Regions from separate parts of the Ruminococcus sp. SR1/5 genome, predicted to be linked through region 1. Evidence: predicted binding sites of a transcription regulator. Region 1 holds the regulator's gene; the other holds the start of a gene.

Region 1 (7,518 bases):
TCAAGAGGATCACGGAGGCTCTTGATCCCCGTGGATTTGAGGTACATCCTATCGCAAGTCCGGAGCCTCATGAAAAAGCCCGTCATTATCTGTGGCGTTTCTGGACAAGGCTTCCCAAGGATGGTCACATTGCCATCTTTGACCGGACGTGGTACGGAAGAGTGATGGTAGAACGTCTGGAGGGCTTCTGCAGCGAGAATGACTGGAGACGTGCCTACAATGAGATCAATGAATTTGAGAAGGAGCTTTCTGACTGGGGCGCTGTGATCGTGAAATTCTGGGTCCACATTGATAAGGACACCCAGCTTGCCAGGTTCAACGACCGCCAGAGCAATCCGGAAAAACAGTGGAAGATCACGGATGAGGACTGGAGAAACCGTGAAAAATGGGATCAGTATGAAACAGCAGTAGATGAGATGCTTCAGAAAACCAGTACTGCTTATGCACCATGGCACATTCTGGAATCCGTAGATAAGAAATATGCAAGGCTGAAGGCGCTTCGGATCGTGATCGAAGAAATTGAGAAAGCGCTGAAATAAGAGATAAAAGCTGCGGCAGGATAACAGATATTCTGCTGCAGCTTTTTGTCTGAAGAGAGATGAATCAATTCCGGAGATAGTTTCGCATACTGCGAAGAGCATGTTTTTCCAGTCGGCTGACCTGAGCCTGGGAGATACCAATCTCATCAGCTACCTCCATTTGGGTTTTTCCCTCGTAGAAGCGGAGATCGATAATGTGACGTTCACGCTCTCCAAGCCGGTTCATGGCATCTCGAAGAGAAATATCCTCCACCCAGTTTTCTTCCAGGTTCTTTTTATCACTGATCTGATCCATAACATATAGGGTATCTCCGCCTTCGGAATACACGGGCTCAAAAAGGCTTACCGGGCTCTGGATCGCATCCATGGCATAGACGATCATTTCCTTGTCGATACCGATCTCATCAGCGATTTCTGCAATGGTAGGCTCTTTGAGATGCTGCCGCATATAGTTTTCCCGGGTATAGATGGTTTTGTAAGCGATATCCCGCAGAGAACGGCTGACCCGTATGCTGTTGTTATCACGGAGATATCTTCGGATCTCTCCGATGATCATGGGAACTGCATAGGTGGAAAATTTTACCTGAAGAGTGGTGTCGAAATTATCGATCGCTTTGATCAGGCCGATGCAGCCGATCTGAAAAAGGTCATCCGGATTTTCACTGCTGTTCTGAAAACGCCGGATCACGCTTAAAACAAGCCGCAGATTGCCTTTGATGTACAATTCCCTGGCTTCTTCATCGCCAGCTTTGATTCTTTTAAAGAGCTCCGCCTTTTCTTCCTGATCGAGAACGGGAAGGGTTGAGGTATTTACTCCGCAGATTTCAACTTTATTCAGTGCCATCTTAGAATCCTCCTTGTCTTGTCAGTACATTAAGATGATTCTCAGAGGGCGGTTGAAATATACTTTTTCAGGGAAAATATAAAAATAAAGGGCCTTGACAATAAGGAGGTATTTATTCTCCGGACAGCAGTTTTTCATTACGGAAATCAACAAGGATGATATCTTCGCCGATCTGGCGGATGCAGTCCCATGGAATGGAATATTCATTTTCTTTGGAAAAACACCAGCAAAATTTTCCCGGTTCCGGCATGATCAGGGCTTTCAGACGTGCGGTTTCACAGCAGAATTCCACATCAAGAGGGCAGCCAAGACTGCGGCAGGTATGGATATTGATCACTTCTTTTTGTTTCAGCTCACAGATGCGCATAAATTCATCACCTGGTATGATTTTATGGAAAATCTGTAAAATTTATGCAAGTCCGATTATTGACACATTATGTGCATTTATTTTATAATAAAAACGAATTTAGTAATGATTTACTGATCCGGAAAGGGGGAGAGTTCCGTGAGATGTCCGTTCTGTAACCAGGATAATACAAGAGTTGTAGATTCCAGACCTGTAGAGGATACCAATTCCATCCGCCGCCGCCGTCTCTGTGATGCCTGCGGAAAGCGTTTTACAACTTATGAGAAGGTGGAAACGATTCCGCTGACTGTGATCAAGAAGGATCAGAACCGGGAAAGCTATAAACGTTCCAAGATCCAGGATGGTGTTCTTCGTGCCTGCTATAAGCGCCCCATTCCCATTGAGAGAGTGGAAGAGATGATCGATTCCATAGAAGGAGATATTTTCCGGTCAGAAGACCGTGAGATCAGCAGTACCAAGATCGGAGAGATCGTTATGGAGCATCTGAAGGATCTGGATGCGGTGGCGTATGTACGCTTTGCGTCTGTATACAGAGAGTTTAAAGATGTCAGTACCTTTATGGATGAGCTGAAGAAGCTGATCAATTAAGAGATTAAATGAATAGACCGCAAATGCAGGAGATTTCAGGCCGATTGTCAAAAGACAACCGGCCTTTTTTGAAACATGAATGTTCGATTTTTCAGAGATCGTAAAAGTGGATACAAAAAAACAGGAACCGCCTGGGAAAAAATCCTCTGCGGTCCCTGCTATAAATATACATTAATGATTCAGGAAACTTAATTAAACAATACCCTGAGCTTTCATAGCGTCAACAACTTTTTCGAAGCCGGCGATGTTTGCACCTACAACATAGTTGTCTTCCATACCGTAACGTTTAGCAGCGTCATCAGCTTTGTGGAAGATATCGATCATGATGTTGTGGAGTTTCTCATCAACCTCTTCTCTTGTCCAGGAAAGTCTCATGGAGTTCTGGCTCATCTCAAGTGCAGATGTGGCAACACCGCCAGCGTTTGCGGCTTTACCAGGCATGAAGAGAACACCGTTCTCCTGAAGGTATGTTGTTGCATCAAGAGTAGTAGGCATGTTTGCACCTTCAACGACGTATTTGCAGCCATTTGCAACCAGTGTTTTAGCTCCGTCAAGACCAAGCTCGTTCTGAGTAGCGCATGGAAGGTAGATATCACATTTGATATTCCAGATGCCAAGTCCCTCAGTGTAGGTAGCACCCTCAACACGGTCTGCATATTCTTTGATACGTCCACGTTTTACTTCTTTGATATCCTTTACGACGTCAAGGTTGATTCCGTTCGGATCGTAGACATATCCGTTGGAGTCGTTCATTGCAACAACCTTGGCACCAAGCTGAGTAGCTTTCTCAACAGCGTAAATAGCTACATTACCGGAACCTGTTACAACGATTGTTTTTCCTTCTACAGAATCATTGTGAGCTTTGGCGATCTCGTTGAGCATGTATACAACACCGTAACCGGTAGCCTCTGTACGGATCAGGGAACCTCCGAAGGAAAGACCCTTTCCTGTAAGGACACCCTCATAAAGGCCACGGATTCTCTTATACTGTCCGAAGAGATAACCGATCTCACGTCCGCCGACACCGATGTCACCAGCCGGAACATCTGTATCTGCGCCGATATATTTGCAAAGCTCTGTCATAAAGCTCTGGCAGAATGCCATAACCTCTCTGTCAGATTTACCCTTAGGATCGAAGTTGGAGCCACCTTTTCCACCGCCGATCGGAAGGCCTGTAAGAGAGTTTTTAAAGGTCTGCTCAAAACCAAGGAATTTCAGGATACCCTGATTTACAGAAGGATGGAATCTTAAGCCGCCTTTGTATGGTCCGATGGCGCTGTTGAACTGAACACGATATCCCTTGTTAACCTGTACAGTTCCGTTATCATCGATCCACGGTACTTTGAAGGAGATGATCCTCTCTGGCTCTACAAGACGCTCAAGGATGGAAAGTTTACGATACTCTTCCTCATTTTTGTCAATTACGACTTTAAGGGAATCGAGAACTTCCTTAACTGCCTGATGGAATTCTGGCTCGCCAGGATTCTGTGCTACAACTCTTTCATAAACTTCTTCTGTGTAAGACATTGTTGTTTCCTCCTCATCACATATTAAATTGCGTTGAAAACTAAATTCGAGTGCTATTATACATTAACATGCTAAAAAAGGGAAGTGCTAAATTTGATTTTTTTAAATTTTTATTTCTTGCGTTGAAAGCCTAAATGTGAGATGATATAGAATAAATATTTTTTGACTATGAAATTAAAATGGTTAAATAATAGTGAAAATTAGAAGAGGAGTGGTTTTTATGAGAACATTCGGGAAATCATCAAAGCTTGACAACGTGCTGTACGATGTGCGCGGACCGGTTGTGGATGAGGCTGCCAGAATGGAAGAAGATGGAATGGAGATTCTGAAGCTGAATATTGGTAATCCGTATCCATTTGGGTTTTCAGCACCTCAGGAAGTGATCCTGGATATGCTGAGTAATGTTCGTACTTCCCAGGGATATTCCGATTCCAAGGGCATTTTTTCTGCAAGAAAAGCGATCATGCAGTATGCACAGCTTCGCGGGATCCCGGGAGTTACCATTAATGATATTTATACGGGAAATGGTGTCAGTGAACTGATCAACCTCTGTATGCAGGCGCTGCTTGATAACGGGGATGAGATCCTGATCCCGGCTCCGGATTATCCGCTGTGGACAGCTACTGCAACACTGGCAGGCGGAAATGTAGTTCATTATATCTGTGACGAACAGTCTGACTGGTATCCGGATATTGAGGATATCAAGAGCAAGATCACACCAAGGACCAAGGCGATCGTTATCATCAATCCCAATAACCCTACAGGTGCAGTATATCCGAAGGAGATCCTGGAACAGATTGCAGACATTGCAAGAGAAAATGAGCTGATCATCTTTTCTGATGAGATCTATGACCGTCTTGTTATGGATGGATATAAACATACATCGATTGCATCCCTTGCACCCGATGTGTTCTGTGTAACATTTTCAGGATTGTCCAAGTCTCATATGATCGCAGGTTTCCGCATCGGATGGATGATTTTAAGTGGTGCAAAAAGTAAGGCGAAGGGTTATATAGAGGGAATCAATATGCTCTCTTCCATGCGTCTCTGTTCAAATGTTCCGGCACAGTCCATTGTACAGACTGCACTTGGCGGATATCAGAGTGTCAATGAATATACGCAGCCGGGCGGACGTGTTTATGAGCAGAGAGACTTTATTTACAAGGCACTGAATGATATTCCGGGAATTTCCGTTGTAAAACCACATGCGGCATTTTATATATTCCCGAAGATCGATACTGAGAAATTCAATATTTTCAATGATGAACAGTTTGCTTTGGATTTTCTTCATGAGAAACAGGTGCTTGTTGTTCCGGGCAAGGGATTCAACTGGAACCAGCCGGATCACTTCCGTATTGTTTATCTGCCGGATATCCGCCAGCTTGACAAGGCAATGAAGAAGATGAAAGAGTTCTTTGCTACATATAAGCAGGGCTGATCGCAGATAGACAAGAAGAGATTTGCGATCCGCATTCGCTGCCTGCTCATAACCGATAAACTGTAAAGCAGGTATTCGGTTATATTTTCGGCATAGACCGGAACCGAAAAAAATGTTATAATATATCTGAAATATCCCGGCCAGCTACGCCGGGATATACAAATAAGACCAGAATTGCTTGAGAGGGGAATGAGGAGGGACCGTTATCGAACAGCAATAAAACAGAAATCGAAAGGGGAAATAACTGATGAGCAAATTCAACATGAAAGTGACACCTGAGATTGAGAAACTTACCCAGATCTGTCGTGAGAATGACAAACTGGATCTGTCTTTATATGGTAAATACGATGTCAAGCGAGGCTTGCGTGACCTGAATGGAAAGGGTGTCCTTGCAGGACTGACCCAGATCTCCAATGTCCAGGCAACGAAGATCGTGGACGGAAAAGAGGTTCCCTGCGCAGGTAAGCTTTCTTATCGCGGGTATGACATTAAGGATCTGACAAATGGTTTTATCAATGACCGGCGCTTCGGCTTTGAGGAAGTAACCTATCTGCTTCTTTTCGGAAAGCTTCCGGATCAGGAAGAACTGAATGGATTTTCCGGGATTCTTGCGAACCAGCGTATGCTTCCGCGGAATTTTGTAAGGGATGTCATTATGAAGGCACCATCCAGAGATATTATGAACGCTCTGTCAAGAAGCGTGCTGACACTTTATTCCTACGACAAAGACCCGGATAATATTGAACTGGAGAATGTGCTCCGTCAGTGTATCAACCTGATCAGTGTTTTCCCGCTGTTATCTGTTTATGCATATCAGGCCTATAACCACTATGAGAGAGGCGAGAGTCTTTATATCCATCAGCCTAAAAAGGAGCTTTCCACAGCTGAGAATATCCTGCGTCTGTTAAGACCGGATAAGAAGTATACGGCACTGGAGGCAGAGATCCTTGATATTGCTCTGATCCTTCATATGGAGCATGGCGGTGGTAATAACTCTACTTTTACTACACATGTGGTTTCCTCTTCCGGGACAGATACGTATTCTGCGATCGCGGCAGCACTAGGTTCTCTGAAAGGCCCGAAACACGGCGGTGCCAACATCAAAGTCGTAAAAATGTTTAACGATATGCGTAAACACGTACATGACTACAGTGATGAAGAGGAGATCAGTGCATACCTTAAGAAGCTTCTTCATAAAGAGGCCTTTGATAAACGTGGACTGATCTATGGTATGGGACATGCGATCTATTCTGTTTCAGATCCACGTGCAGAAGTCTTTAAAGGCTATGTGGAACAGCTTGCAAGAGAAAAGGGCAGAATGAAGGATTATCAGCTGTATGCTGCAGTAGAGCGTCTTGCACCAAAGGTTATCGCAGAGGAGCGTAAGATCTATAAGGGTGTCAGTGCCAATGTGGATTTTTACAGCGGATTTGTTTACAGCATGCTGGATCTGCCGCTGGAGCTTTACACACCGATGTTTGCTATTGCACGTATCGTAGGCTGGAGCGCACATCGTATGGAAGAGCTTATCAATGTGGATAAGATCATCCGTCCCGCATATAAGAATGTCCTTCCGGAAGCAGAGTATATTCCTCTTTGCGAGCGATAGGAAAGGACTGAGGTGGAATAGATGTTCAGATGCTTTTTTCCGGATGAATATCTGGATTCTGCGTATGGGATCGATTATGAGAAGCTTTACAGAGAAGGATACAGAGGGCTGCTCTTTGATATCGATAATACCATTGTTCCCCACGGGGCACCGGCAGATGACCGGGCAAAGAAACTGTTTGAAAAGCTGAGGACTCTCGGGTTTCGATACTGTTTTGTATCCAATAACCAGAAACCTCGTGTGGAGCCCTTTGCCAAAGCAGTAGAGGGGGATTTTATAGAAAATGCCCATAAACCGGCTGTGAAAAATTATAAAAAAGCCTGCCAGGTGATCGGAATCGATCTTGACAGGACGATCTTTATAGGAGATCAGTTGTTTACGGATATTTATGGAGCAAAGAGAGCAGGGATCCGGACGATCCTTGTGAAACCGATTCATCCAAAAGAGGAGATCCAGATCGTACTGAAGCGATATCTGGAAAAAATAGTATTACATTTTTACCAAAAAGAGGAGGGAAAGAATTCATGAACCATATTGTAATCATCGGCTTTATGGGTTCAGGAAAGACACGAGTTGGAAAGAGACTGGCGAAGGACCTGGGGCTTC
Region 2 (7,518 bases), 1.9 Mb from region 1:
GCGAAGATCGTGATCGGCAAGGATACAAGAAGAAGCAGTTACATGTTTGAGTATGCCCTTGCGGCAGGACTTACCGCATCCGGAGCAGATGCCTATCTGCTTCATGTAACCACAACTCCAAGTGTATCCTATGTGGTACGTACAGAAGATTTTGACTGCGGTATCATGATTTCCGCAAGCCATAATCCGTTTAATGATAATGGGATCAAGGTCCTTAATGAGAACGGACAGAAGATTTCCGCAGATATTGAAGCACGTATCGAGGCATATCTGGACGGCGAGATCGAGGAGCTTCCGCTGGCAACCGGAGAAGATATCGGCTGTACTGTGGATTTTGCATCCGGAAGAAACCGTTATATCGGACATCTGATCTCTATCCCATGCCATGATTTCAAAAATATCAAGGTTGGGCTGGATTGTTCCAACGGAAGCTCATCCGCCATTGCTAAGAGCGTTTTTGACGCACTTCGTGCAAAAACCTATGTGATCAACAATGAGCCAAACGGAACCAACATCAACCGTGGCTGCGGTTCCACACACATTGAAGTTCTGAGACAGTTCGTGGTAGATAAAGGCCTGGATATCGGTTTTGCATATGATGGTGACGCAGACCGCTGTATCGCCGTAGACCACCGCGGAAACATCATTGACGGTGATAAGATCATGTATGTGTGCGGCAAATATTTAAGAGAGAAAGGCCAGCTCAACGGAAATACAGTTGTAACAACCGTTATGTCCAATCTTGGTCTTTACAAGTCTCTGGAGCGTGAAGGCATCGACTATGAGCAGACTGCAGTTGGTGACAAATACGTTGCTGAGAACATGATGGAAAACAATTACAGTATCGGTGGTGAACAGTCCGGACATATCATCTTTAGCCGCTATTCCGCTACCGGTGACGGGATCCTGACTTCTCTTATGATCATGGAGGCATGTGTGGATCAGAAGGCCACACTCTGCGACCTTGCAAAGGAGATGAAGGTTTATCCGCAGCTTCTCCGGAATGTGCGTGTTTCCGACAAGAAAACAGCACTGGAGAACGAAAAGGTAAAAGCAGCCATTGAGGCAGCCGCAGAGGCACTTGGCGATGACGGACGTATCCTGGTACGTGAGAGTGGTACAGAGCCGCTGATCCGTGTTATGGTAGAAGCGGGAACGGATGATCTCTGCCATAAATATGTAGATAGTGTTGTTGATGTGATGGAAGCCGAAGGGCTTGTTGTAGAATAAGGAATTCCATGAAAAAAACAAAGACCGTATTGATTCTTGCAGCCGTTACAGGAGCCTTGCTTCTGGGCGGCTGCGGCAGTGAAAAAACAAAAATATATGAACAGGCCGGAAAGGATCTTTCCCAGGGAAGCTACAAGTATGCCCTGGAGGAGTACCAGAGCTCGATCCAGAACGGAGTGAAGCTGGCACAGTCCTATCGCGGGGCAGGTATCGCAAGCCTGCGTCTTGGCAAATATGAGGATGCGGTGAATAGCTTCACGGAAGCTCTGAACTGCGATAAAGTAAGCAAAAGCCTTCGTAAGGATATCCTGTCCTACCGGGCTACTGCAGAGCTGAAGTCTGGAAAATACGAGGATGCCATGGCAGACTGCCAGACACTTGGAGAAGATTTTTCCATGGATGCAGGCAGTTATTTTCTCACCGGAAAGGTTGCCCTTGCCATGGATTCCTACGAAGAAGCCGCATCTAACTTCAAACAGGCCTATGGAGAAGATTCCACCTATGATATGGCGATCGAGATCTATGAGGCATATCTGGACAAGGATATGGAAGCGGACGGAACCAGATATCTGGAAGCTGCTCTTTCTTCTGAGGCCAAGGATGCCCAGGACCACTGTGACAGAGGCCGTGTCTACTACTATATGGAAGACTACAGCAACGCAAAAAAGAGCTTCTGGAAGCAACCAAGAAGGATAATACGGAAGCATTGCTTCTTCTGGGAATGGTATATCTGGCCCAGGATGATGTGGAAAATGCTCAGGCAATGTACAAGCAGTATATTTCCGCAGTGGGTGATTCCGCCAAGGGCTATAATGGTCTGGCACTGTGCGATATCCGAAGCGGAGATTATGATTCCGCTCTTGATAACATCACAAAAGGCCTTCCGACAGCTACCACAGACGAGATGCAGAGTCTTCTGTTCAATGAGATCGTAGCCTATGAAAAAAAGCTGGATTTTGCTACTGCACTGACCAAGGTCCAGGAATATATTGAGATGTTCCCTGAAGATTCCGCTGCAAAAAAAGAGCGGGCTTTCCTGAAAACCAGAACGTCTTCGGAGGGCTGATATGGAATATTTTGAGGAAATACAGGACAGGGTTATCCTGATCGGTGTCCAGGCAGATCGGGGGGATGACATGGAGGAATCCCTGGATGAGCTTGGAGAACTTGCGGTTACGGCAGGTGCGGCGGTTGCAGGCAGGATCATTCAGAATCGTGAGGCCGTACATCCGGGCACCTATATCGGAAAAGGCAAGATCGAAGAGGTAAAAGGTCTTCTCTATGCCCTGGATGCCAATGGTGTGATCTGTGACGATGAGCTTTCTCCTGCCCAGATGAATAATCTGGAGCGGGAGCTGGAGTGCAAGGTTATGGATCGTACCCTGCTGATCCTTGACATTTTTGCGAAGCGTGCCGTCACAAGTGAAGGCAAGATCCAGGTAGAGCTTGCACAGCTTCGTTACCGGTCTGCACGTCTTGTGGGACTACGTTCTTCTCTTTCGCGACTTGGAGGAGGAATCGGAACCAGAGGCCCTGGTGAGAAAAAGCTGGAGACAGACCGTCGTCTGATCCGGAACAGGATATCCGCACTGAAGCAGGAGCTTTCCCAGGTAGAAAAGCACAGAGAGCTGATCCGTTCCAGAAGAGCTGTGGGAAATCTGAAGACAGCAGCCATTGTTGGCTATACCAATGCAGGAAAGTCAACGCTTCTGAATACACTGACAGGCGCTTCGGTGCTTTCGGAGGATAAGCTGTTTGCCACACTGGATCCGACTACCCGTCTTCTGACACTGGATGACGGACAGCAGCTTCTTCTTACGGATACCGTAGGCTTTATCCGCAAGCTTCCCCACAATCTGGTGGAAGCCTTCAAAAGTACTCTGGAGGAAGCCAAATATGCGGATTATATCATTCATGTGGTAGATGCATCCAATCCTCAGGCGGAGATACAGATGCATATCGTATATGAAACCCTGAAAGAGCTTGGGGCCCTTGGAAAAAAGACGATCACACTTTTTAACAAGCAGGACCGTGTTTCCGGGGAGAGCTTTCGGGATCTCCGAGCAGACCATACGCTGAAGATTTCCGCACGGACAGGAGAGGGGCTTGAGGAATTTAAGCAGCTTCTTTCTGAGATACTGGCAGAAGGACAGATTTATATGGAACGGCTTTTTCCTTATTCGGAGGCCGGTCAGATCCAGCTGATCCGTGAGTATGGACAGCTTCTTTCGGAAGAGTATACCGAAGGAGGGATTGCTGTAAAAGCAAGAGTTCCGCGGGAAATCTATCCGAAAGTCACATAATGTTAAAATATCTACTCAGTACCATATATAGTACCGTGAACAAAACGGGCACTATATATGGTACTTTTTATGTTGACGCAAAGAGGCGTGTCTGATACAATAAGCCTACAGCGCTTTGAACACAGATCGTGAAACGGAGTGTGTTCGTAAGCAGGCAAGTGAGGCGGAATGAAATATCCGCTTATAAATAAATGCATGAGGGAGGCATTTTCTTATGTTTCAGGTAGTAAAAAGAGACGGTGAATTAGACGAATTTAAAATGGGGAAGATCACTGCGGCAATTGATAAGGCATTTGATGCCAAAGGTAAGAATTACAGTTCGGATATGATCGATCTTCTGGGACTTCGTGTTACAGCGGATTTTCAGAATAAGATCGAGAACAACCGGATTTCTGTTGAGGATATCCAGGACAGTGTGGAGAACGTACTGATCCAGGCCGGATATTCTGATGTTGCCAAGGCGTATATCCTTTATCGTAAGCAGCGTGAGAAGATCCGCAATATGAAATCCACCATCCTTGACTATAAAGAAATCGTAAACAGCTATGTAAAGGTTGAGGACTGGCGTGTAAAGGAGAACTCAACGGTTACTTATTCTGTAGGAGGTCTGATCTTAAGCAACTCCGGAGCAGTTACCGCAAACTACTGGCTGTCTGAGATCTACGACAACGAGATCGCAGATGCACACAGAAATGCAGATATCCATATCCATGATCTGTCCATGCTGACCGGTTACTGTGCAGGCTGGTCCCTGAAGCAACTGATTCGAGAGGGACTTGGTGGTATTGAGGGTAAGATCACTTCTGCACCTGCAAAGCATTTAAGTGTACTCTGCAACCAGATGGTGAATTTCCTGGGTATCATGCAGAACGAATGGGCGGGCGCACAGGCATTTTCATCCTTTGATACTTATCTGGCACCTTTTGTAAAGGCAGACAACCTTTCCTATCCGGAGGTTAAGAAATGCATTGAGTCCTTTGTATATGGCGTAAATACTCCAAGCCGCTGGGGCACTCAGGCACCATTTTCCAACATTACACTGGACTGGACCGTTCCGGACGACCTTGCAGAGCTTCCGGCTATCGTAGGCGGCAAGGACATGGATTTCAAATACAAAGACTGTAAGAAAGAAATGGATATGGTCAATAAGGCATTTATCGAGACCATGATCGAGGGAGATGCCAACGGACGTGGATTTCAGTATCCGATCCCGACCTACTCCATCACAAAGGAATTCGACTGGTCTGATACCGAGAACAACCGTCTTCTCTTTGAGATGACTTCCAAGTACGGTACTCCGTATTTTTCCAATTATATCAACAGTGATATGAAGCCAAGCGACATCCGCAGCATGTGCTGTCGCCTCCGTCTGGATCTCCGTGAGCTCCGCAAAAAGAGTGGTGGATTCTTTGGCTCCGGTGAGAGTACAGGTTCTGTAGGCGTTGTTACCATCAATATGCCGCGTATCGCATACCTTTCCAGAACGCCGAAGGAATTTTATCAGCGCCTGGACCACATGATGGATATCTCCGCAAGATCTCTTCACATCAAGAGAGATGTGATCAGCAGGCTTCTGGATGAGGGACTGTATCCGTACACGAAGAGATATCTTGGAAGCTTTGACAATCATTTTTCCACCATCGGTCTTGTGGGAATGAACGAAGCGGGCTTAAATGCCTGCTGGCTGAAAAAAGACATGACAGATCCGAAAACCCAGAAGTTTACAAAAGAGGTTCTGGAGCATATGAGAAGCCGTCTTTCAGACTATCAGGAGCAGTATCCGGGAGAGCTTTTCAACCTGGAGGCAACACCGGCAGAGTCCACTGCATACCGTCTTGCCAAACACGACAGAAGCCGTTATCCGGATATCAAAACAGCAGGAAAAGAGGGCGACACTCCGTATTACACAAACAGCTCTCATCTGCCGGTTGATTACACTGCGGATATTTTTGACGCACTGGATATTCAGGACGATCTGCAGACTCTGTATACTTCAGGAACCGTATTCCATGCATTCCTTGGGGAGAAGCTTCCGGACTGGAAGGCAGCGGCAGCGCTGGTACGTAAGATCGCAGAGAATTATCGCCTGCCCTATTACACCATCTCACCGACCTATTCTGTATGTCAGGAGCATGGCTACATCAGCGGCGAGCATTTCACCTGCCCGAAATGTGGAAAGAAGGCTGAGGTTTACAGCCGTATCACAGGATATTACCGTCCTGTACAGAACTGGAACGATGGTAAGACCCAGGAGTACAAGAACCGTACCCTCTATGATATTACCCATTCCCATCTGAAAAAGGTCCATACCAGTGTGATGACCATGAAGGGTGACGAGTTGGAGATCCAGCCTGTGGAATCTCATAAATATCTTTTTACGACCAGCACTTGTCCGAACTGCCGTATGGCAAAGAAAATGCTGGAAGGCGAAGAACTGGAGATCATCGATGCTGAGCAGAATCCCGAGCTTGTCAAGCAGTATGGGATCCGTCAGGCCCCGACGCTTGTCATTACTGACGGGGCGAAGGTTAGGAAGTATGTGAATGCTTCTAATATACAGAAGTATGTAGACGAAGAGTTGGATTGAGTTTTTTGCCAAAATAACTGTAAGTAAAAAATGGATGGCTGGACGCATGTCTGTTGGATGTGTGTCTGGCCTTTTTTATATTGGGAATTTTATGTTATGATATTTTATGTTTGAGATTTGGGGCCTGGAAAAGATGGTTGACATTTCATGTCGAGATGGGTATACTTATACCTGAATTTAATGATTAAAAGCGTTACGCTTTAATGTATGAATGTATACGCAAAACGCTCCATCCCGGAAGGGCCCCGCTGGGGAAGGGATTCACTTCCACCAAATTTCATGCTAAAATAAAAAAGAAAATAAAAAGAATAACAGAAAAGAGGAAAATTATTATGGTAAAACAGAACATCGTCTTCGTAGAAAACACTCCAGGCAGTCTTCAGAAAGTTACAAAGATTCTTGCAGAGAATCAGATCGATATCTACGGTTTCGGCTGCTTTGACGCACCGGAGTTTGCAAACTTCCGTATGGTATGCGACAATCCGGAAAGAGCAGATGAGATCATGGCTGAGCATGGATACATGACTCGTATCACACAGGCTATCCTGGTAGACCTTCAGGATGAGATCGGTGGGTTAGACAAGCTTCTTAGTGTCATGGGCGACAGCAACGTAAACCTTCATTACATCTACACCTTCTTCCACAGAGGCCTGAAAGTTCCGGTAGCGATCATGCACTGTGAGGATCTTCTGGTTGCAGAGAGTGTTCTCCGTAACAATGGATTCCAGGTTCTGAACCGCCTGGTAGATCCGGATGGAGAAGCAGAGGCGTAATCAATCGCATAAAAGGGACAAACAGGAATGAAGTATCGTATTTTTATTGTAGAAGATGACGAAACAATCGCGAATCTTCTGAAAAAGCATCTCAGTTCCTGGGGATATGACGTTTTTCTGGCTGAGGATTTTTCCAATATACTGCAGGAATTTGCGGGGAAAGATCCTCAGCTTGTTCTTCTGGATCTGAAACTTCCATTTTATAATGGCTTTCACTGGTGTGAGGAAATCCGAAAGGTTTCCCAGGTGCCGGTGATCTTCATCTCCTCCGCAGCGGATAACATGAACATGGTCATGGCCATGAGCCGTGTAGCCGATGACTTTATTGCCAAGCCTTTTGATATGGACGTACTGGTGGCCAAGATCCAGGCAATCCTCCGCAGAACCTATTCCTTCGGAAACCCGGGAAATGTCCTGGAACATAAAGGCGCGGTTCTCAATCTTTCCAGAGCGACACTGACCTGGAACGGGGAGGAGACGGAACTGACCAGAAATGAACTGCGTATCCTGGAACTGCTTTTTTCCCAGGCAGGGAAACCGGTATCCAGAGATGCCATTATGACAAAACTGTGGGAAAGTGACAGCTTTGTGGATGACAACACCCTGACCGTAAACATTACACGCC

The links. The regulator NrdR, encoded in region 1, represses ribonucleotide reductase genes. The targets are predictions, from matches to a motif close to CACNANATNTNGTG.
Region 2: a site for NrdR is predicted at 3,583-3,596, ahead of CK1_RS10060 (ribonucleoside triphosphate reductase). Genes of this name have one in related genera too.

The regions. Positions count from the first base shown of each region.
Region 1 covers NC_021014.1:129,982-137,499, forward strand. The annotation lists gene pap (polyphosphate:AMP phosphotransferase) at 1-539, shown strand, start outside; gene sigG (RNA polymerase sporulation sigma factor SigG) at 604-1,383, opposite strand; gene CK1_RS00650 (YlmC/YmxH family sporulation protein) at 1,496-1,750, opposite strand; gene nrdR (transcriptional regulator NrdR) at 1,889-2,338, shown strand; gene gdhA (NADP-specific glutamate dehydrogenase) at 2,531-3,865, opposite strand; gene CK1_RS00665 (aminotransferase class I/II-fold pyridoxal phosphate-dependent enzyme) at 4,086-5,303, shown strand; gene CK1_RS00670 (citrate/2-methylcitrate synthase) at 5,551-6,912, shown strand; gene CK1_RS00675 (YqeG family HAD IIIA-type phosphatase) at 6,934-7,440, shown strand; gene CK1_RS00680 (shikimate kinase) at 7,437-7,518, shown strand, end outside.
Region 2 covers NC_021014.1:1,984,733-1,992,250, reverse strand. The annotation lists gene glmM (phosphoglucosamine mutase) at 1-1,230, shown strand, start outside; gene CK1_RS10070 (hypothetical protein) at 2,135-2,296, shown strand; gene hflX (GTPase HflX) at 2,298-3,533, shown strand; gene CK1_RS10060 (ribonucleoside triphosphate reductase) at 3,748-6,120, shown strand; gene CK1_RS10055 (ACT domain-containing protein) at 6,453-6,893, shown strand; gene CK1_RS10050 (response regulator transcription factor) at 6,921-7,518, shown strand, end outside.